DNA from 3 places in the Roseibium sp. AS2 genome. Region 3 is predicted to be linked to each of the others. Evidence: riboswitches for the same ligand, from Rfam matches in the RefSeq annotation. Region 3 holds a riboswitch; each other region holds the start of a gene.
The links. Region 3 has a riboswitch for cobalamin ahead of WNZ15_RS12345 (CbtB domain-containing protein). Riboswitches for the same ligand answer to the same signal wherever they lie in the genome.
Positions count from the first base shown of each region.

Region 1: another riboswitch for cobalamin. It lies ahead of cobU (bifunctional adenosylcobinamide kinase/adenosylcobinamide-phosphate guanylyltransferase); the one in region 3 lies ahead of WNZ15_RS12345 (CbtB domain-containing protein).
Region 2: another riboswitch for cobalamin. It lies ahead of WNZ15_RS07320 (DUF1636 domain-containing protein); the one in region 3 lies ahead of WNZ15_RS12345 (CbtB domain-containing protein).

Region 1 is NZ_JBBMQN010000007.1:201,067-208,065, reverse strand. It holds gene WNZ15_RS20460 (ABC transporter permease) at 1-334, shown strand, start outside; gene WNZ15_RS20455 (N-acyl homoserine lactonase family protein) at 399-1,205, shown strand; gene WNZ15_RS20450 (alanine--glyoxylate aminotransferase family protein) at 1,216-2,400, shown strand; gene WNZ15_RS20445 (SDR family NAD(P)-dependent oxidoreductase) at 2,435-3,178, shown strand; partial or broken gene WNZ15_RS20440 (transposase) at 3,363-3,533, shown strand; gene WNZ15_RS20435 (hypothetical protein) at 3,633-4,172, shown strand; tRNA gene WNZ15_RS20430 (tRNA-Asn) at 4,672-4,747, opposite strand; cobalamin riboswitch at 5,116-5,318, shown strand; gene cobU (bifunctional adenosylcobinamide kinase/adenosylcobinamide-phosphate guanylyltransferase) at 5,351-5,902, shown strand; gene cobW (cobalamin biosynthesis protein CobW) at 5,899-6,999, shown strand, end outside.
Region 2 is NZ_JBBMQN010000002.1:501,199-508,197, forward strand. It holds gene WNZ15_RS07310 (ABC transporter substrate-binding protein) at 1-1,017, opposite strand, end outside; gene WNZ15_RS07315 (S9 family peptidase) at 1,140-3,227, opposite strand; cobalamin riboswitch at 3,354-3,568, shown strand; gene WNZ15_RS07320 (DUF1636 domain-containing protein) at 3,929-4,333, shown strand; gene WNZ15_RS07325 (ABC transporter ATP-binding protein) at 4,330-5,103, shown strand; gene WNZ15_RS07330 (ABC transporter substrate-binding protein) at 5,120-6,052, shown strand; gene WNZ15_RS07335 (iron ABC transporter permease) at 6,129-6,999, shown strand, end outside.
Region 3 is NZ_JBBMQN010000004.1:82,946-89,944, reverse strand. It holds gene WNZ15_RS12355 (cache domain-containing protein) at 1-1,071, shown strand, start outside; gene polA (DNA polymerase I) at 1,467-4,442, opposite strand; cobalamin riboswitch at 4,594-4,819, shown strand; gene WNZ15_RS12345 (CbtB domain-containing protein) at 4,854-5,024, shown strand; gene WNZ15_RS12340 (CbtA family protein) at 5,026-5,724, shown strand; gene WNZ15_RS12335 (hypothetical protein) at 5,805-6,332, shown strand; gene WNZ15_RS12330 (DUF1636 family protein) at 6,329-6,682, opposite strand; gene WNZ15_RS12325 (acyltransferase family protein) at 6,679-6,999, opposite strand, start outside.

The DNA.
Region 1 (6,999 bases), on a different contig from region 3:
GTTCACCGGTGCCATGGCAGGCCTCGGCGGTGCCTATCTCGCCAATATCGGGGCAGGGCTGTTCATTCCCTTCATGACAGGCGGTGCAGGCTTCATCGGCATAGTGCTCGCCATGCTGGCGCGGGGCCGGCCGCTCTGGGTTCTGATCGGCTCGCTGATTTTCGGTGCCGCGCTGTCATTGACCACCGCACTGCAGGTCGCGGGGTCGAACATCCCCACCGACGTTATCCAGATGCTGCCTTTTGCGGCGGTAATGCTGGTCCTGGTGCTTTTCGGCCGCCGGGCAAAACTGCCCGCGGCACTGGGCGCTGCCTACGAACGCGGCGCCCGCTAAAGCGCCGCTACCGACCATTCCCATTCCTGGAGACGGGGACCGGGCAACATGAAGGAGAAGTGACATGGCTGATACCAAAGTCTATTTGCTTGACGGAGGTTCGCTGGTGCTGGACGGGTTCCATATCTGGTGGAACAAGGGGCCGGGCGGTGAAGTTCGTTTTCCGGTCTATTCCGTGCTCGTCGATCATCCGAAGGGAAAATTCCTGATCGATACAGGCTATGATATCGACCACGTGAACAAGGCGTTGTCCTTCGAGAAGCCACAACAGACCGAACAGCAGACCATTCCGGGAGCTCTGAAGCTTCTGGGACTGGAGCCGAAGGACATTGATGTCCTGTTCAACTCGCATTTCCACTTCGATCATGTCGGGGGCAACAAGTTTTTCCCCGACACAAAGAAGATCTGCCACAAGGACGAGCTTCCGCAGGCCGCCAGGTGCCAGCCTTTCGAGGTTCTTGGCTATTCCGATTTAGCCTTCTCTACAGATGTGGCCGAAGCGCGCGGGATGGCCGATCAGCTTACCGCCGGGCAGACCGCAGGCAACACCAAGTTCGAGCTGATCGAGGGCGACGTGGAACTCGCGCCAGGCGTGACCCTGATCTACACGCCGGGACACACGGTTGGTCACTATTCGCTGCTGGTGGAGTTCGGCACCCGCCGTCCGCTGCTTTTGACGCTCGATGCTGCCTATACCCGCAAGAACTACGAAAACGACATCAATGCGGGCTTTCACATCGACCCGGTGGCGGGTGTGAATTCGATGCGGCGGTTGAAGCAAATAGAGAAGGAAAAGAATGCCGAGGTTCTCTTCAGCCACGATCCGGAGAGCTTCAAGGGTTACAGAACCGGCGTGAATTTCTACGGCTGAGGAGCACCCGATGAGATATCCCGAAACGAAATCGCCGGTCTTCACTCTCACCGCCGGCCCTGTGGACGCTTATCCTGAAGTGCTGCGCGCACTGGGTAAAACAGTGCTCTACGACTACGATCCCGCCTTCCAGGCCTTTTTCGAGAATGTCACGATGAAGGTGCAAAGGGCGTTGGGGTGCGATTTGCCGCCGCTTATCCTTCAGGGCGAGCCCGTTCTTGCGCTCGAAGGAGCCGCCGCGTCCCTGATCGCCAGGGAGGACGTGGTGGTGAACCTTGCCTCCGGCGTCTATGGCAAGGGCTTTGGCTATTGGGCCAAACGCTACGCCAAGAGGGTGGAAGAGATCGAAGTGGCCTATGACACTGCGATCGATCCCGACCAGGTCCGATCGTTCCTGAAGGAAAATCCCGAGGTCAGCGTGGTCTGCGTTTGCCACCATGACACTCCATCGGGAACCATCAATGACATCGATGCCATCGGTGCCGTTGCGGCCGAAGCTGGGGCATTGCTTCTTGTAGACGCAGTGTCGTCCTGGGCCGGAATGCCGACAAGCCCATCCTCCAGCCAGGCGGCTGTTTACGTCACAGGCCCGAACAAGTGCCTTGGCTGCCCGCCATCGCTGTCGCTCGTCGCCGTTTCCGAACAGGGGTGGGCCAAGATCGAGGGCAATCCCGATGCCCCGTTTGCTTCCATGCTCAGCTTCACGGACTGGAAGAACGCCTGGAAAAAAACCGAGCCATTCCCCTTCACGCCGTCCGTGGCCGAGATCAACGGTCTGGATGCCGCGCTTGACCGCTATCTCGAAGAAGGCCCGGAAGCCGTCTGGGAGCGTCATGCGCTGACTGCAACAGTTTGCCGGGAAGGCATCAAGGCGATGGGTGTGGACCTCTGGCCGGCCTCGGAAGACATCGCATCGCCAACCGCGACGGCCGTACGAATGCCTGACGGCATTGACGCCGGTCCGGTGCTCGCAGAGGCGCGGGCTCGCTATGGGGTGTCCATGTCGGCCGGCCGGGCTGAAACACTGGGAAAGCTGATCCGTATTGGCCACATGGGACCGACGGCACAACCGGCCTACGCCCTCCTGGCGGTCTCCGCCCTGGGCGGTGCTCTGAAGGCCTCTGGTGCAACGGTGGATGTGGCGGCAGGACTTGCTGCTGCTCAGGCTGCGTGGGATGCGGCAATAGACGACTAGAACCGGGCACTGCAACAACGAAAGGATTAAGTGAATGAGCACAAGTCTTGATGGCCGCAAGGCAGTCGTAACCGGGGGCGCACAGGGCATCGGCAGGGCAATTGCCCAAGCGCTGGCCGATGCTGGCGCCGAGGTCGTGATCTCCGATATCAATGGTGAAGGAGCCAAATCCGCTGCTGCCGAGATCGGTCAAGGTGCCGAGGGCGTGACTTGCGATTCCACCGACGCCGCGCAGGTCGAAAGGATGATCGAGGACGCAGCGCAAGACGGCGCGATCGACATCCTCGTCAACAACGCATCCATCGTTCCCTTCATCCCCTGGGACGATGTCGATCTCGCCCATTGGCAGAAGATCATCGATACCAATCTGACGAGCGTCTTCATCGCCAGCCGCAAGGCGACCGACATGATGCGGGCTGCCGGGCGCAAGGGAACGGTGCTGAACATCGCGTCCAACGCGTTTTACGCAGGTACTCCCAACATGTCGGCTTATGTGGCGGCCAAAGGGGGAGTGATCGGCTTCACTCGTGCGCTGGCAACAGAAGTGGGCAAATACGGAATTCGCGTCAATGCGGTCACTCCGGGGCTAACGGAATCCGACGGTGTGAAGGTGAGCCCTCATGCAGAGAGCTTCGGTTTTGTCGAGATGCTTCAGGCGATGCCCGGCAAGGGCCAGCCGGCCGACATCGCCAAGGTCGTGGCATTCCTCGTATCCGACGATGCGGGTTGGATGACCGGCCAATGCGTCAATGTGGATGCCGGGATGATCAGGCTTTAACGATCGCGCTTGGCATTAAAGTTACATTTATGCAGGACATCATGAATCTATGAGTTTCCATGATTCGGAGGAAATGGATGACGGGTGTATCGGTCGAGACAACGCTTGAACTTTGGGCGTATGGACTTGCCCGGAAAAAAGGGGAGGGCCTTTCTAATCGCGCTGGAGGCGACAGGAGGACTCTATGGGCAAACGTGAGAGATGGACACTCACCGACGTGTTCAAGCAGGAAGCAGTTCGGCTGACAGAAACCAGTGGGCGCATGATCGCCCAGGTTGCCGAAGAATTGGGACTTGGGCTTTCGGCCCTGACACGCTGGACGTGGCGGTACTGGGAAATCGGTCTGCTGGCCGGCCCTATTCTCTGATTGCCGCGGTCCGGCGGTGCGCCGGTCAGCGGCAGGTCTCGTTCGGAATCGTGAGTCGTCAATTCGCAGTCATCCTCGAGAACCCTTATGAACGGGATCTCCGTATTCAGGAAAACCTTCCTGCCACTGATATTGACGATTTCGGATGGTCTGGTACCGAACTCGGCGCGGATCCACACGATCGCCCTTGCTTCCGCGTTCAAGTCATCGAACTCCCCTTGGAGCCAGTATCTCGTTCTGGACATGGTCCGCGGTGAAAGTCGGCCGTTTGCTATCCCTGGCTCCAGCAAACCTGAGATCCGCGAAGATAGGTTCCAGTTTCAACTGGTACTTCAGATCGATATCCTTCAGCATCTTGGCGAGAAAGCCGATGCTCTTGTTCGCTGTCGCCAGGTTCAGATCGTTTTTCAGAACATGATCTTCTCACCAGTCCCGGTATCTGTTGGCATCCGTCCGGGTCACCTGCTCAAGCGATTTGTCCCCGATCAACTCGATGAAATACTGAATGGCGCGCTTTCTTGGATTCCGCCATTTCCGCATCTGGTTGTCCGACTTCTTTTTCTTGATCAGAGACGCTTTGTGGACTCCTTCATACTCGGTCATCAGCGTGGACAGTCGGAGCGCTGACCGGTCCTCGCCGCCCATGACAGAGGACACTTCCTGACTATCGTCGGCGCCGCGCCGTGAAACCAGGAGGTCAATACGTTTCATGATTTCATCGATGGGCCCGGCGGCGATCTCCGCATTGGTGAGATAAGGCAGCTGGAGAGCCCGGGCACGTTTCTGGGCAGCGTCGAATCGTTCTTTCGCGTCGTCGGCCCGGCCTTGCTCCTGAAGCTTCCAGTCCTGAACTCAGTTCCAGGATGGCCTCTTTTGCGCGCAACGCTCCGGGGTCGTGCGCAACGAGAATGCCTGTCGAGAGCCGATCTCTTTTTTCGAAGTGTGCATACGCCTTCTGGACCCGTTTTCTGAGGTACCAGACACCGTCCCTGTTATGTGGTTTCGGCGATCGTGCCTGTCCCGAATCCGCCCGCTTTGTGTAGCAGTTTTGGCGGATTTCTTACGCGGAATTCAAGCGCTGCTGTGGCGCTAGGCAGATTTTTGCGGTTATTAAGGTGGGTGGTGATGGCTCCCCAGGCCGGACTCGAACCAGCGACCCAGCGATTAACAGTCGCTTGCTCTACCAACTGAGCTACTGGGGATCACCACGTACGGGGCCTGCGATTTGCCGCTCCGTCGATGGAGAAGCGTATATCAAAGGCGTGATCCGTTTGCCAAGCCCCAGATCAGGTTTTTTTCATCAAGCCGTCATTTTTTTATTGCGAGTGTGGAAAACCGAATATTTTTCAGGCGCCTAGGTGCGCGGACCAGGGTGCAAAACCGGTTGGTTCGACCCTTCGGGCAAAGCGGAGCGGGATGTGTCTGCCGGTCACATGAAACGGGAAAAGGCGGCATCTGGAGGCGCGGCTGGTCACGAAATGGCAGACGCGAATGTTTTCGTGACGCTTGTGCCCGGCCCCAGATCCGTTTAGGAAGATTCCGACGGTTCCGGACAGGGCCTGAGCTTCCGTGTTCTTCAGAACGTGGTGGTCTGGCGCGTTGTCCGGATGAAACGGGAATCCGGTGCGGGCATGACATGCCCTGAGCCGGAGCTGCCCCCGCAACTGTGAGCGGTGAGCGGCTGCACGAAAACCACTGGTCTGCGGGCCGGGAAGGGGTGCAGCGCGCGTTGAGCCGCAAGCCAGGAGACCGGCCGTCGAACACGCAACCTCTAACGCTGTCGGGCGGACGGCCGGGAAACGGAATTGACGGATAACAGCGGCCCCAGGGCCATCCTCGTGACTGGCGGCGCCCGGTCCGGCAAGAGCCGGTTCGCGGAAAAGCTCGCCGAAGACAGCGGTCTTCAGAAGGTTTATCTTGCCACCGGCGCAGCGCACGACGGTGAGATGAGTGAGCGCATCGCACTTCACCGGAACCGCCGCGACGGTTCCTGGCAAACAGTCGAGGAGCCGCTGGACCTGTGCGCGGCACTCCGGCGCGAATGCAGCCCGGGCCGGGTGGTACTCGTCGACTGCCTGACCCTGTGGCTCTCCAATCTCCTGTTCGCCGACAAGGACATCGCCGCCGAGACCAACGGTCTTTGCCATGCACTGTCTGCACTTCCAGGTTCCTGCATCTTTGTTTCCAACGAGGTCGGCATGGGCATCGTGCCGGAGAATCGCCTGTCCAGGACGTTCCGAGATGCGCAAGGCCGGCTCAATCAGGATATGGCGCAGGCTTGCGGCAAGGTCGTCTTCGTGGCCGCCGGTCTGCCGTTCCTTCTGAAACCCAGTTCACAAGCGGAAATCAGATTATGACAAATGCGTCCTCGCAGCCGGGGCAGAAAATCCCGGCAACGATCGTCACCGGGTTTCTCGGTGCCGGAAAAACCACGCTGATCCGCAACCTGCTCACCAACGCCAACGGCAAGCGGATTGCGCTGATCGTCAATGAGTTCGGCGACATGGGCTTCGACGGTTCGTTGATGAACGGATGTGCGGATCCCGATTGTGCCGCCGAGGAAGTGGTCGAACTGACCAATGGCTGCATCTGCTGCACGGTCGCCGAGGATTTCCTGCCGACCATGGAAATGCTGCTGGCCCGCGACACGCCACCGGAGCACATCGTCATCGAGACGTCCGGCCTGGCGCTGCCGCAACCGCTGGTGCGCGCCTTTTCCTGGCCGAGCGTCAAGCAGAGAGTGACCGTGGACGGCGTGGTCACGGTCCTGGACGCGGCTGCGCTGGCCGAGGGCCGGATCGCGCTCGACGAGGAAGCGCTTGCCGCCCAGCGCGCTGCCGACGAGGCGCTCGATCATGACAGCCCGGTCGAGGAGCTGTTTGAAGATCAGCTCCGCTGTGCGGATCTGGTTGTTCTGAACAAGGCCGATCTGGTTTCCGCCGATGCCCTGCAAAAGGTCCAGGACCGTATCAAGGCCGATGTCCGCCCGGCGGTCCACATCGTCTCGTCCGAAAAGGGCACCTTGCCCATTGAGGTTCTGCTTGGCCGGGGCTCGGCCGCAGAGGACGACATGGCGGCCCGGCACGAGCATCATCACCACGACGATGCCCATGACCATGATGACCATGATCACCACGACCACGACGACCATCACCATGACCATCATCATCATGACGATTTCGAAAGCCATGTGCTTGAGGTCGGGGCCTTCGGCAGCCTTAAGGAAGCCGAAGCGAAGGTGTTCGAGGCGATGGCGCTGAAGGGTGTGCTCAGGATCAAGGGGTCTGTGCGGATCACGGGCAAGGCGGCACCGGCCATGGTGCAGGCGGTCGGTCCGCGCGTCGAGACCTGGTTCGCCGCCGGGGCGGAGAGCGCCGGCAAGCTGGTGGTCATCGGCCTGAAGGGGCTGGACCTTGCCGCCGTCAGCCCCGTGCTCGGGTCTGTGTCCGAGGCC
Region 2 (6,999 bases), on a different contig from region 3:
GCCCTTCATCTGCGGGCTGACGAGCTGGCTGGCGACCTCGGCATTGCCGCGCATGATCTTGTCGACCAGTGCTTCCGCGTTGATCGCCTTCTGGACCGCGGTGCGCACCTTCACGTCCTGGAACGGATTCGTTCCGGCGGTTTCGCCGGATGACTTCAAGGCGTCGTGGTTGTGGCCGAAGCCGAGCATGATCACGCGCGCCTCGATGCCCTGATGCAGGGCGAAACCGTCCTGGTTCCGGATGCGGCCGACATCCTGCACCGGCACGGGATTGATCAGGTCGACCTGACCGCTCAACAGGCCGGCGACGGCGGTGGCGGGGTTGGCAATCGGAAGGAACGTTGCCTTGGTGAGATTGTGCTCCGGCTGATCCCACCAGCCGTCATAGGCTTCCAGAACCGTCTCGACGCCCGGTTCCCGCGCGGCCAGCGTGAAAGGGCCGGTGCCGTTGGCATTGAGGGTGGCGTGGGTTTCCGTGTCCTTTGCCGGCAGTGCGGCACCGTTGGCCTCGGCCCAGTCCTTGTCCAGGATCATGAAATTGGCGATCGAGTCCGGGAAGATCGGATCCGGGGCATGTGTCAGGAAATCGACCGTGTGGTCGTCGACCACCTTGACTTCCTTGACCGGTGCGAACCAGGAACTCACGTCCGACGCTTCGGAAGAGGCGCGCTGGTAGGAGAACAACACGTCTTCGGCGGTGAAATCGGCACCGTCATGAAACTTGACGCCCTCGCGCAGGTGAAAGCGCCAACCGTCGCCGCCGAGCGGTTCCCAGCTTGCCGCCAGAGAGGGCGCGATCGCCATGTCCTTGTCGCGCCGGACCAGGCCTTCATAGACGTTGTTCAAAAACCCGAGCACCGGAGCGGAGCTGACGGCATGGGGATCCATTGTCTGCGGATCCGTCGGCGAGGACCAGCGCAATTCGGCGGCGGATGCGAGCGTCACGGATGACAGAAGGGCCGCGGAAAGTGTGACAACCGCAGTACGGCTCTGGATCCAGTGGCAGGACTGTTTCATGAATATCCCCATAGTTCATGGTCTTGTTCGTCTCAATCAAACCTATGGCATTTGCAGGAAAAAGAAAAACCGGACCCGCATGCGGGCCCGGATCTGTTTTCAATTCACCGTGAGCGACCGGATCAGGCCTTGCCGGCGACCATCAGTGCGAAGGACTGATTGAGGGCGACTTCCTTCAGCCGGTCGAAACGGCCCGAGGCGCCGCCGTGTCCGGCCTCCATGTTGGTCTTCAGCAACACAAGGCTGTCGCCGATCTGGGTGGCGCGCAGTTTTGCGACCCACTTTGCCGGCTCCCAGTAGGTCACGCGCGGATCGGTAAGGCCGGCGACGGCAAAGATCGCGGGATAGGCTTTCGCCGTCACATTGTCGTAGGGCGAATAGGACGCAATGTATTCATACGCGGCCTTGTCCGTGATCGGGTTGCCCCATTCGGGCCATTCCGGCGGTGTCAGCGGCAGCGTGTCGTCGAGCATGGTGGAGAGAACGTCGACAAAGGGAACCTCGGCGATCAGACCGCCGAATTTCTCCGGCGCGAGATTGGCAATGGCCCCCATCAGCATGCCGCCGGCGGAGCCGCCATGGGCGACGATCTTGTCGTGTGAGGAGAGCTTTTCCGCGACAAGGTGATCTGCGGCGGCAATGAAGTCCGTGAAGGTGTTCTTCTTGTGCTCCCGGCGGCCGTCCTTGTACCAGCGAAAGCCCTTGTCCTTGCCGCCACGGATATGGGCAATCGCATAGACGAAACCCCGGTCGACCAGGGACAGGGCGTTGGTGTTGAAGCTGGCCGGCACCGTGATGCCATAAGAGCCGTAGCCGTAAAGCAGCAGGGGGGCGGACCCGTCCAGCTCGGTGTCCTTGTGATAGAGGATCGACACAGGCACGGTTTCCCCGTCCGCGGCAGGGGCCATCAGGCGGCGGGTGACATAGTCCGAGACCTTGTGGCCGGACGGCACTTCCTGTTCCTTTTTCAAGACCCGTTCGCGGGTGTCGACGTTGTAGTCGTAGGTCCGAGACGGCGTCGTCATCGAGGAATAGGAAAACCGGATGGTCGAGGTGTCGAACTCGTAGCCGCCCCCCATGCCGAGGGAATAGGCTTCCTCGTCGAAGGCGATCTCGTGTTCGATATTGTCGGCCAGCCGGCGGATCACGATCCGGGGCAGGCCGTCCTCGCGCTCCAGGCGGGTCATGAAGGTCTTGTAGACACAGTGGGACAGGACCAGGCAGCCAGGCTTGTGCGGCACGAGGTCGGTCCAGTTGTCGCGTCCGGGACTGGCCTTCGGCGCGGTGACGATCTTGAAGTCTTCCGCATCGTCCGCGTTGGTGAGGATGTAGAAGGTGTCGCCGTGATCGTCGATGGAATACTCGATGCCGGTCTCGCGCGGGGCGATTTGCACCGGCTCGGCAGTCGGGTCGTTCGCGGGGATCGTCCAGACCTCGGACGTTTCATGGTCGTGAATGTCGATGACGATGGTGTCGCCGGACTGGGTCTTGCCGACCCCCATGAAGAACCCGGCGTCCTGTTCCTCGAAGACCAGCTGATCCGTGGACGGGTCGGTGCCGATCTCGTGACGGAACAGTTTCGACGGCCGGTGATTGTCATCAAGGCGGATGTAGAAAACATATCGGCTGTCGGCGGAAAAGACGCCGCCGCCGCCGGTGTCCTCGATGCGGTCGCTCAGGTCCTTGCCGGTGTCGATGTCGCGGACCTGTAGCGTATAGAATTCCGAACCCTTGTCGTCATAGGCCCAGGCGAGCAGCTTGTGATCGGGCGACTGGCCGGCGCCACCCAGCTTGAAATAGGCCTTGCCCTCGGCTTCCCTGTCGCCGTGCAGCAGGAGCGTTTCCTTGCCGCCGTCGCGGGGCGTGCGGAAGAAGATCGGTTGCTGGCCGCCGGTCTCGTATTTCAGGCCGTAGGCATAGGCGCCGTCCGGTGAGGGCACCGAACTGTCGTCTTCCTTGATGCGGCCGCGCATCTCCGCAAAGAGCTGTTCCTGCAGATCCTTCGTGTGCGCCATCCGCGCATCCTGATAGGCGTTCTCGGCATCGAGGTAGGCTTCGATGTCATCGGCCAAAGCTGCGCGGCCGTCGCGCATGACCTCCTGCCAGTTGTCGGCGCGCAGCCAGGCGTAGTCGTCCTGGCGCTCGATGCCGTGGGTCTTGAGGGTGGCGGGGCGCGCTTCGGCGCGCGGGGAAAGTGAGTTTTTTGTCATGGCTCCGCAGGTAGGAGTTTTGACCCGGGAAGGCAAGAGGACAGTGTTGCCAAGAGGACCAGGCGGACGGTACGACGGCGACATGCCTGAACGCAATCCTCGCGCATTGACAGGCACGGGGCAATTCGCCACAAAGATCGACATGGTTTCCGAATCCGGCGTCCCCGGATCGGGATTAAAAGGGAACACGGTGCGGCGTAGCCATCAGGCACCAAAACCGTGACTGCCCCCGCAACTGTGAGCGGTGAGCGAACCTGGAAACGCCACTGGGGAGACCCGGGAAGGACCAGGAAAGCGTCGACCCGCAAGTCAGGAGACCTGCCATTTCATCTTCAACTTCAACCCGGGCGGGGTGTCCCGGAGGAGCGAGTGACATGGCCTATCAGCCCGCGCTGACACAGATTGACATTCGGTTTCCTGCCGCCCCGCATCTTCGCGGAGGGCGACATGTACCGGACACACACGACATATCCTTCAATCCGATCCCTAATCGCGACGGCTGCTAGCCGTCTTGGCAATCGCGCGGCCAGGGCAATGTGCCCGAACGGCGGTGCCAACGGCCTTGCGCATTATGACAGTTGTAATGTAATAACATTACGAATCTCTGCCACGGACACCCGTGTGCCGGAGGCGCGCAGGTGCGCGGTGCCGGATATCCCGGTGCCGGGCCGTCATGGAAGAACCGGCAGGGGCACAGACTGATGACCACCGACAAACACAGGATCTTCGTGTGCACATCATGCCGTCACAAGGGCGGCGATTGCCGTCCCGGTCATGACCTCATCGCGAAACTTCAGGAAGCACTGAAGGGGGCGGCGCCTCTGGTCGCGGACGGCTTCGAAGTGTCCGGGATCGCCTGCATGGCCGGATGCTCAAGGCCCTGCACGGTGGCCTATCGGGCAAACGAGAAGGCGACCTACCTGTTCGGGGACATCGATCCCCAGACGGATATCGACGACCTCGTGGCCTTCGCCGAACAATACCGTTTCCTGGATGATGGCTGGTGCACGTCCGGGGACCGGCCCGGCAAACTGCGCCGGACCGCGCTTGCCCGCATTCCCGCGGCGATGATCGCGACGGAAACCGAGATGGCGGACCCGTCATGAGCGGCTGTCATTTGTCTGTGCGCGGTGTCAGCTGGCAACCGGGTCGGGGCGATCCGCTCCTCAACCGGGTCAGTTTCGAGCTCGAAAGGGGCGAAGTCCTGGGGATCGCCGGCGCCAACGGGGCGGGAAAATCGACCCTGTTGCGCCTGCTGTACCGGTTTCACAGGCCGGTGGAGGGGACCGTCTGTCTGGACGGACACGATATCTGGTCCTTGTCGGCGCGTGAGGCCGCGCGCAAGGTTGCTGCCGTTTTGCAGGAACAGCCCACCGACTTCGCCCTGTCGGTACGCGAAATTGTGGCCCTTGGCCGCAGACCGCACGGCGCCGGATTTTCCCGCGGCGGGCGGCGGGACGCCGACATAGTCGAGGGGGCTCTGGAGCGCATGGGCCTTGCCGATCTGGCGGGGCGGTCCATGGGGACCCTGTCCGGCGGTGAGCGGCAAAGGGTGATGGTTGCACGGGCTCTCGCACAGGAGCCGCAACTGCTCATTCTGGATGAGCCGACAAATCACCTCGACATCCGTCATCAGCTCGAAATCGTGGCCCTGCTTGCCGGTCTTGACATAACAGTCGTCACCAGCCTGCATGACCTCAATCTGGCAGCGCAGGTCTGCGACCGGATCTTGCTCCTGCACCGGGGCATTCAGGTCGCCCACGGCAGGCCGGACGAGGTCCTGACATCAGAGCATATCGAAAAGGCCTATGCGGTGAAGGTCCATCGCAGGGACTGCGATCCAGGTGGCCGGGCCCATCTGACATTTCATCTTTGAACTTTGGAGAAAACACATGAAACGACTGCTTTTGTGCCTGACTGCCGTCCTTTTTACCGGGTCTGCATACGCTGAAACAACCGTCAGAAGCTGCGATCGGGAGGTCTCGTTCGACACGCCGCCCCGTGCCGCGGTTTCAAACGACGTCAATCTGACCGAGATGATGCTCGTTCTCGGCCTGCGCGACCGCATGGTCGGCTATACCGGCATCTCGGGCTGGAAAACCCTGAATGAGGAAATGCGGTCGGGCATCGCCGAACTGCCGGAGTTGTCGGCGCGGTATCCGAGCAAGGAAGTGCTCATCGGGGCGGACGCGGATTTCTATTTCGCAGGCTGGAACTACGGCATGAAGGTCGGCGGCGAGGTGACACCGGAAACGCTGGCACCGTTCGGCATCAAGGTCTACGAACTCACCGAATCCTGCATCCATGTCGGCGGCAAACCCAAAGTCTCCATGGATGACATGTATGCGGATCTGCTCAATCTGGGGAAGATTTTCGGCGTCGAGGATACAGCCCATGATCTGGTCGCCGCCTACAAGCTCGAACTGGACCGGATCACGGCCCCGCTGCAGCATGCGGAGCCGGTGCGCGTCTTCGTCTATGACAGCGGTGAGGACAAGCCGTTCACTGCCGGACGCTATGCCATGCCGACAGCGCTCATCGAGGCTGCGGGCGGGGTCAACGTGCTGGACGGTTTCGAGAAGAGCTGGGCCAGGATCGACTGGGAGACCGTCATCGACAGCGATCCGGAAGTGGTGGTGATCGTGAACTACGGCAATGTCACCGCAGAAGAGAAGCGGGATTTCATGCGGTCAAATCCGGCGCTTGCCGGGATCGATGCGGTCAGGAACGACCGCTTCGTCACCCTTGACTATGTCGAGGCGACGCCCGGCCCGCGCAACATCGGGGCCGTCCGGAAACTTGTCGAGGCCTTTGCGGGTGAGTGAGGCCTTGCCGACGGAACGCAACGGTTCGGCACAAGGACACGACAACGGCCCGGGAGCGGAGGGGAGGCGGGGCGCGATGGCGCCCGCCGTTTCGCTCGGTCTTGTCCTGTTGGCAGCGTCCGTGATCGCCGGTGTCACGGTCGGGGCTGTGTCCGTTTCGGCCGAGACGGTTCTCGGCGTGATCGCCAACAAGCTCTGGCCCGGTCTCGTGGCCGTGGACTGGTCACCCGGCCGGGAAGCGATTGTCTGGGACGTCCGGCTGCCACGGACCCTGCTGGCCGGCCTGGTCGGGGCGGGGCTTGCCGTCGTGGGAGCAGCGCTTCAGGCGATCACGCGCAATCCGCTCGCCGATCCGCATCTGCTCGGCATTTCCTCGGGCGGTGCCGCCGGCGCAATCCTGGCGCTGCTCCACACAGGATTGTTCCTGGGATTGCTGACGGTGCCGTTGATGGCCTTCGCAGGCGCGCTTGCGGCCACACTGGCGGTCCTTAGCGTCACGCGTTTTGCCTCGGCGACCAGCGCCGACAAGCTTGTTCTGGCCGGTGTCGCGGTGTCCTTCGTCATCATGGCGTTCGCGAACGTCCTGATCTTTCTTGGCGACCCACGCGCAACCCACACGGTGGTCTTCTGGATGCTGGGCGGTCTGGGGCTGGCCCAGTGGAGCCATCTGCTCTATCCGGCCGCAGTCCTGGCCCTGGCAACCCCGTATCTCTACCTGAAAGCCGTCGATCTCAATGCCATGACCATTGGAGACGAGACCGCGGCGACACTGGGCATCGCCGTTGCCAGGTTCCGTCTGACCGTGTTTGTCGTCGGTGCGATGGTCACCGGTGTCATGGTCGCCTTTTCCGGCATTATCGGCTTTGTCGGTCTGATGATCCCGCATATCGCCAGATACCTTGTCGGTGGCAACTACGAGCGGGTGGTCGTCGTCTCGTTGCTCCTGG
Region 3 (6,999 bases):
GGTGTCTATTACGCTTATTGCAGCGTGTTTGCGCCTCTTCAGGTGGTCACGCAGCAGATCTCGGAGCTCGCCGAGGGCAATGCGGATCAGGAAATCCGCGGCATGCAGCGGATCGACGAGGTCGGCGACATCGCCCGCGCCGTGGACGTGTGCTGCGCCAACCGGCGGTCGCAAGTGGAACTCGAGGGTGAGAAATCCCGCGAAGACGAAAACCGGAAGCAGCGCCAGAACACGGTCGAAACCCTGATCGCCGATTTCAGGACCAGGTCTGCGGAAATGCTGTCGTCGGTGACCCAGGTGAACGGTGAACTGCAGGACACCGCCGCGCTGCTGGAAGGCGTCGCCTCGTCGAGTGCGAGCCAGGCGGAAGGCGCGACGCACGCCTCCGAGGAAGCCGCGTCCAATGTGGAATCCGTCGCCGCCGCCACCGAGGAACTGGAATCGTCGACCAGGGAAATCGCTCAGCAGGTCGAGCGCACCACCGGTGTCATCGATCAGGCAACCGCCGATGTCCAGGACACCAACGAGAAGATCTCCGGACTGGCAACCGCCGCCGGCAAGATCGGCGAAGTGGTCACCCTCATTCAGGCAATCGCCGAACAGACCAATCTCCTGGCGTTGAACGCCACCATCGAGGCGGCCCGCGCGGGCGAGCTCGGCAAGGGCTTCGCCGTTGTTGCCGCCGAGGTCAAGGAACTGGCGACCCAGACATCCAAGGCGACGGAAGAGATCTCAAGCCAGATCGGCGGCATCCAGGCCTCCACGGATGCGGCTGTTGGCGCGATGAAGGGGATTTCGGCGACGATGAACGACGTCAACGAATACACTTCTGCCATCGCCAGCGCGGTGACCGAACAGACTGCGGTGACCTCCGAAATCAGCCGCAACATTCAAGGGGCCGCGCAGCAGACCAAGACCGTCGTCGGGAACATGAACGAACTCGACAATGCCGTCACCGAAACCAACACGTCCTCGGGCACTGTCAAGGCGAAGGCGGGCGAAGCGGTTCAGATCACCGACGACATGCAGGCGGAGATCCAGCGGTTCCTCACTGCAGTCGAGGCGGCCTAGATTAAGAAACGCCCTGGCTTGTTGACAACCTCACAGCGTCATTCCGGCCGGTCTGCAGCGCAGCTGCATGGCCAGAGCCGGAACCCAGCGCGTCTTTACTTATGATTTCAGAGGCTTGACTTGATCTGGTGCTCGCTTTCGCTCGCGCTGACACGCTGGGTGCCGGATCAGCGCTCAGCGTCGCTGCACTTGTCCGGGAGGACCAACGGAGAGCCTGTCAACGGTCTGGGGCGTTTGAGAAACACCCCAAAATGCTCTGACACTCGGAGATCGATCAGCGGTCCCGGGGGACCAGACCTCGGCGAGGAACCCCATGCAGGAAGACGGCGCACGACAGTGTGACCAAGCCGGCCACGGTCCGTAGATCAAGGCGAAATCCTGATGCCCCATGGTCGTTAGTGCGCCTCGTCCCAGTTGTCGGCAGCGCGGGCGTCGACCTGGAGCGGGACGGACAGTTTCAGCGTCGGGTCGCAGGCGTTTTCCATGACATCGCGGATCACCGGCAGCGTGGCGTCGACCTGATTGTCCGGCACTTCGAAGATCAGTTCGTCGTGCACCTGAAGCAGCATCTGTGCGTCCAGTTTCGAATGCGTCAGCCGGTCCTCCATGCGCACCATGGCCCGGCGCAGGATATCCGCTGCCGAACCCTGGATCGGTGCATTGATCGCGGCGCGCTCGTAGAAGGCGCGCATGTTCGGGTTCTTGGTGTTCACGTCCGGGTAATGGGCCTTGCGGCCGAAGAGGGTGGTGACGAAACCATCCGCGTGAACCTGCTTCTTGACTGCTTCCATATAATCCTTGATGCCGGGGAAGCGTTCGAAATAGGTCTTGATGTAGTCCCCTGCCTCGCCGCGCGAAATGCCGAGCTGATTGGCGAGGCCGAATGCGGAGATGCCGTAGATGATGCCGAAGTTGATAGCCTTGGCCCGCCGGCGCACCATCGGATCCATGCCCTCGATCGGCGTGCCGAACATTTCGCTGGCCGTCATGGCATGAATGTCGAGCCCGTCGTCGAAAGCCTGCTTCAGTTGCGGAATGTCGGCCATATGGGCGAGCACGCGCAGCTCGATCTGGCTGTAGTCGGCCGAGATCAGCTTGTGGCCCTTTTCCGCGACGAAGGCCTTGCGGATCTTGCGGCCCTCTTCCGTCCTGACCGGGATGTTCTGCAGGTTCGGTTCGGAGGAGGACAGGCGCCCGGTCGTGGTCGCCGCGAGCGCATAGGACGTGTGCACCCGGCCCGTTTCCGGGTTGATACGGCCGGGCAGCGCATCGGAATAGGTCGATTTCAGTTTCGAAAGCTGCCGCCAGGAGACGATTTTCGATGGCAATTCATGGCCTTCTGCGGCGAGGTCCTCCAGCACCTGGGCCGATGTCGACCAGGCGCCGGTCTTGGTCTTCTTGCCGCCGGGCAGGCCCATCTTGCCAAAGAGAATATCGCCGAGCTGCTTGGGCGAGCCGATGTTGAAGCTTTGCTCTGCGAGGTCGTAGATCTCGGCTTCCCGCGCGGCCATGCCTTGCGCGAAATCGCCCGACAGCCGCGACAGCATCTGCCGGTCGACGGAAATGCCGCGCTTTTCCATGCGCGCCAGCACCGGCACCATCGGCCGTTCCAGGGTCTCGTAGACCGTCGCCATATGCTCGCTGGCCAGCCGTGGCTTCAGGATCAGCCACAGGCGCAGGGTGACGTCGGCATCCTCGGCGGCATAGGCGGTCGCCTTGTCGACCGGCACCTTGTCGAAGGTGATCATCGACTTGCCGGAGCCGCAGATCTCCTTGAACGGGATCGGCTTGTGGTCGAGCCAGCGCTCCGAAAGCTCGTCCATGCCGTTGCCGCCCTTGCCGGCGTCGAGCGTATAGGACAGCAGCATGGTGTCGTCGTAGGGCGTGATGTCGACGCCGTAGCGGGTCATCACCAGCCAGTCGTATTTGAGGTTCTGCGCGATCTTGAGGACCGACCGGTCCTCCAGCATTGGTTTCAGGATCTCCAGCGCGTCGCTCAACGGGATCTGGCCCGCAACGAGGCCGCCACCGCCCAGAAGGTCGCCCTCGCCGTCGACATGGCCCAGCGGCACGTAACAGGCCTTGCCGGGCTCCGTCGACAGCGACAGGCCGACCAGATCCGCCTGCATGGCGTCCAGCGAGGTCGTTTCCGTGTCGAAGGCGACATAGCCCGTCTCGAACGCCGCCGCGCACCATTCCTTCAGCCGCTCGGCACTGGTGACGGTTTCATAGGCGCTGGAATCGACCGGGATCGCCCGGATGGTCTCGGCACGGGCGTCGGCCACGCTCCGCGGCACCATCAGGCCGTCCTTGCCGGGGGCTGTGTCCGCTGCGGCATTCGGACCCGCGCCGCTGTCCGCGTGCTCCAGGATCCGGCCCTTGTGGTCCGGCACGTCCCAGCCGGGAACCTCGAAGACAGCCGGCTCGACGCTTGCGGCATCGGCGCCGGTGGCTTCGGCCACCCGCTTGGTCAGGGTGCTGAACCCCATGGTCTTGAGAAAACCGACCGCCTTGGGACCGTCGAGGTCCCGCACCGAGAGCGCCGCGGCGGGCAGTTCCACCGGCACGTCCTGCTTCAGGGTGACAAGCTGCCGCGAAATCCGGGCCTGGTCGGCGAATTCAATCAGGTTCTCGCGCCGCTTGGTCTGCTTGATGGTGCCGGCCTGCTCAAGCAGGGCCTCCAGATCGCCGAACTCGTTGATCAGGAGTGCCGCGGTTTTCAGACCGATCCCGGGCACGCCCGGCACGTTGTCGACGCTGTCGCCGGCCAGCGACTGCACCTCGATGACCTTGTCCGGGCCGACGCCGAATTTCTCGAACACCTCCGCCTCGCCGAAGATCTTGTTCTTCATGGTGTCGATCATGCCGACCTTCGGGCCGATCAGCTGCATCAGGTCCTTGTCGCCGGAGACGATGGTGACGCGTGCGCCCTGCGCCGCAGCGTCGCGCGCATAGGTCGCGATCAGGTCGTCGGCCTCGAAGCCCGCCTGCTCGATGCAATGGACGGAAAAGGCCCGGGTCGCTTCGCGGATCAGTCCGAACTGCGGCACCAGGTCCTCCGGCGGATCGGGCCTGTGGGCCTTGTATTCCGGATAGATCTCGTTTCGGAACGTCTGCGCCGAATGATCGAAGATCACGGCGAAATGGGTCGGCTCGTCGCCCTTTTCCGGGGTCAGACCCTCCTGCAGCAGCTTCCACAGCATGTTGCAGAAGCCGGAAACCGCGCCGACCGGCAGGCCGTCCGGCTTGCGCGTCAGCGGCGGCAGCGCGTGGTAGGCGCGGAAAATGAAGGTGGAACCGTCGACCAGAATGAGGTGGTCGTCGGCGGTGAGGGCGGGGGCGGTTACTTGCGTCGACATGGCGCGGATCATGCCCGCAGCCCGCTCCGGAGAAAAGTCCTAAAGTTGAGAAATCCCGAATGGCGCACGCCTATCGCGACAGCCAATCGTTTCCGGACCTGCCGGACCGCTAGAGCAAAACACCGAAATGTCGGATTTGTGCTTTCGCGGAAAAAATAAATAGGCCATTATGCCCGGGCTTGGTTTTCCGTTCGGCACAAAGTGCCGGGAAACGAACAGGGAATTCGGACACGGTGGACCCAATCAGGGCTCCGGATGCCGAAGCCGCCCCCGCGACTGTATGCGGAGAGCGCCGGCCGGACATGCCACTTGCAGGCACCTGCAGGGAAGGCCCGGTCAAGCGCAACGACCCGCGAGCCAGGAGACCTGCCAAGCATCGACTCCAACCCGGCCGTCGGGTGTGACGGCAACGAGGACAATAAAATGACGACACAGACATACAAATCAAACCTGTCTATCGCCAGGATCGTACCGCTTGCCTTCGCCGTGGTGCTGGGCGTGGCGATCATCTCGATCACGGGCCATGTACAGGCCGGTGCCCTGCATGATGCGGCACATGATGTCCGCCATGCCACCGGATTTCCGTGCCACTAAAATGCTCACGCGAATTCTCGTCAGCGGCCTGTTCGCTGGCGCTGCGGCAGGTCTGATTGCGGCCCTGCTTCAGCTTTATTTCGTGCAGCCGGTCCTGCTTCACGCGGAACTTTATGAAACCGGGGAACTGGTGCATTTCGGCGCCGCGGCGGTCAGCGCCCATCAGGACGTCGGCGGTTTCGATGCGGTCCGAGATGGCCTGAGCATCGTCTTCACCATGCTGACCTATACCGGATATGCCTTCATCCTCATCGCCGGCATGGCAATCGCGGAAATGCGCGGTGCAAGCATCACGGCGCGGACGGGACTGATCTGGGGTCTTGCCGGCTTCGTGACGTTCCATTTCGCGCCGGGCTTCACGCTTGCCCCGGAAGTGCCGGGGGTGGCGGCGGCCGATGTCGGCGCGCGCCAGATCTGGTGGTGGACCACGGTCGCCACGGCCGGAGCCGGTCTGTGGCTGATCGCCTTCGGCCGCAACTGGCTGGCCTGGGGCACGGCGGCGGTCCTGCTGCTGGTTCCCCATGTCATCGGCGCACCCGAGCCGGAGGCGTTCACAGGACCGGTGCCGACCGAGATCGGTGCCCTGTTCGCCAGCCGTGCCCTTGGCGTCGGCATGGCGGCCTGGCTGCTGCTCGGCTGTTTCACCGGCTATTTCTGGCAGCGCGAAGGCGTACGGGCAGAAGCGGCGCAGCCGGCCTGACCGCAAATGCGACTGAATACCGGTCGGGCGGGACGTCACGTTCCGCCCGTTGTCTTTTCGGCTGAACAACTGGAATTCGAATGGAACGGTCTCTTGCACTCTTCGTCATCGGTCTGATTTTCGGGGGCGGCATCGGCTTTGTCACCGCCGCCGGCTACGGCGTCACGTTCGACGGACACGATCATGGCGACCCGACCGCGCACCAGGCCCATGCGCCCGCCGCACACCGGCCTGATGGCCATTCCGGGCACGACATTTCCGGCCACACCCACGACGAGCTTGTGTCCGTGCCGGCGGGGCCCGGTGCTCCGTCCGTGAAAATAGCCGTCACGCCGGATCCGGCGAGCGGCTTCAATCTCCACATCATGACGGAAAACTTCACCTTCGCGCCCGAACACGCCAGCCAGGAGCATGTTCCCGGAGAGGGCCACGCCCATGTCTATGTCAACGGCGAGAAGGTCGCCCGGCACTATGGTCCCTGGCTGCATCTGCCGGCGCTGCCTGAAGGCGAAGTGGTGGTTGAGGTGACACTGAACACCAACGATCACAAGATGCTCGCCGTCGGCGACAAGCCGCTCAAGGCGTCCTTGAAGGTGCGTGTGCCCTAACCGGCGCCAAGTGCCGGTATCCTTGCCCTGAGACACAGGCGCAGGCGTCCGCAGGGCCGGGCATCCTCGATCCAGCCGTTTTCGGCGGCAAGCCAGGCGCGGCCGGTCGCGACGATGTCGTCGATGTCTTGGGGAAAGGACAGGCCCGCGAACACCAGGGTCGCGCGGCCCTCCCCCTGAAACGCCAGCGAGACCGGCTGCTCGCACGCACCCATGCAGTCCACCGTCCCGACATCGAAGGCACCAATGAGCGCGGCGTCCAGCAGGGCGTTCCTCAACGCCGCAAGTGCGCCTTCGGCGACCGCTTCGGTCTCCTGTTGGCAGGTCCGGCAGACAAGAATGCGGTTCATTCCGCCGCCTGCGCCTGACGTTTTTCAGTGTAAGTGCCGGTCAGGTAGGCCCATTGGGGACGCCGGAACAGAAACCAGCCGAACCCGGTCCTCTGGACGAGCCAGAGCAGGATCATAGGGCTGACGGAGGCAACGATCGTCACGATCAGGGAGACCGTTCCGATATCCAGAATGCCGAGCTTCAGCAGGACGACGCGGGCAACACCCATCGGGAAGAAGAAGGCCAGATAGATGACGATGGAATTCCGGCCGAAATTCCGCAGGAACTCGAGCCGGCCCGAAGTGACGATGAGCGCGCTCGTCAGGATGATCGCGCC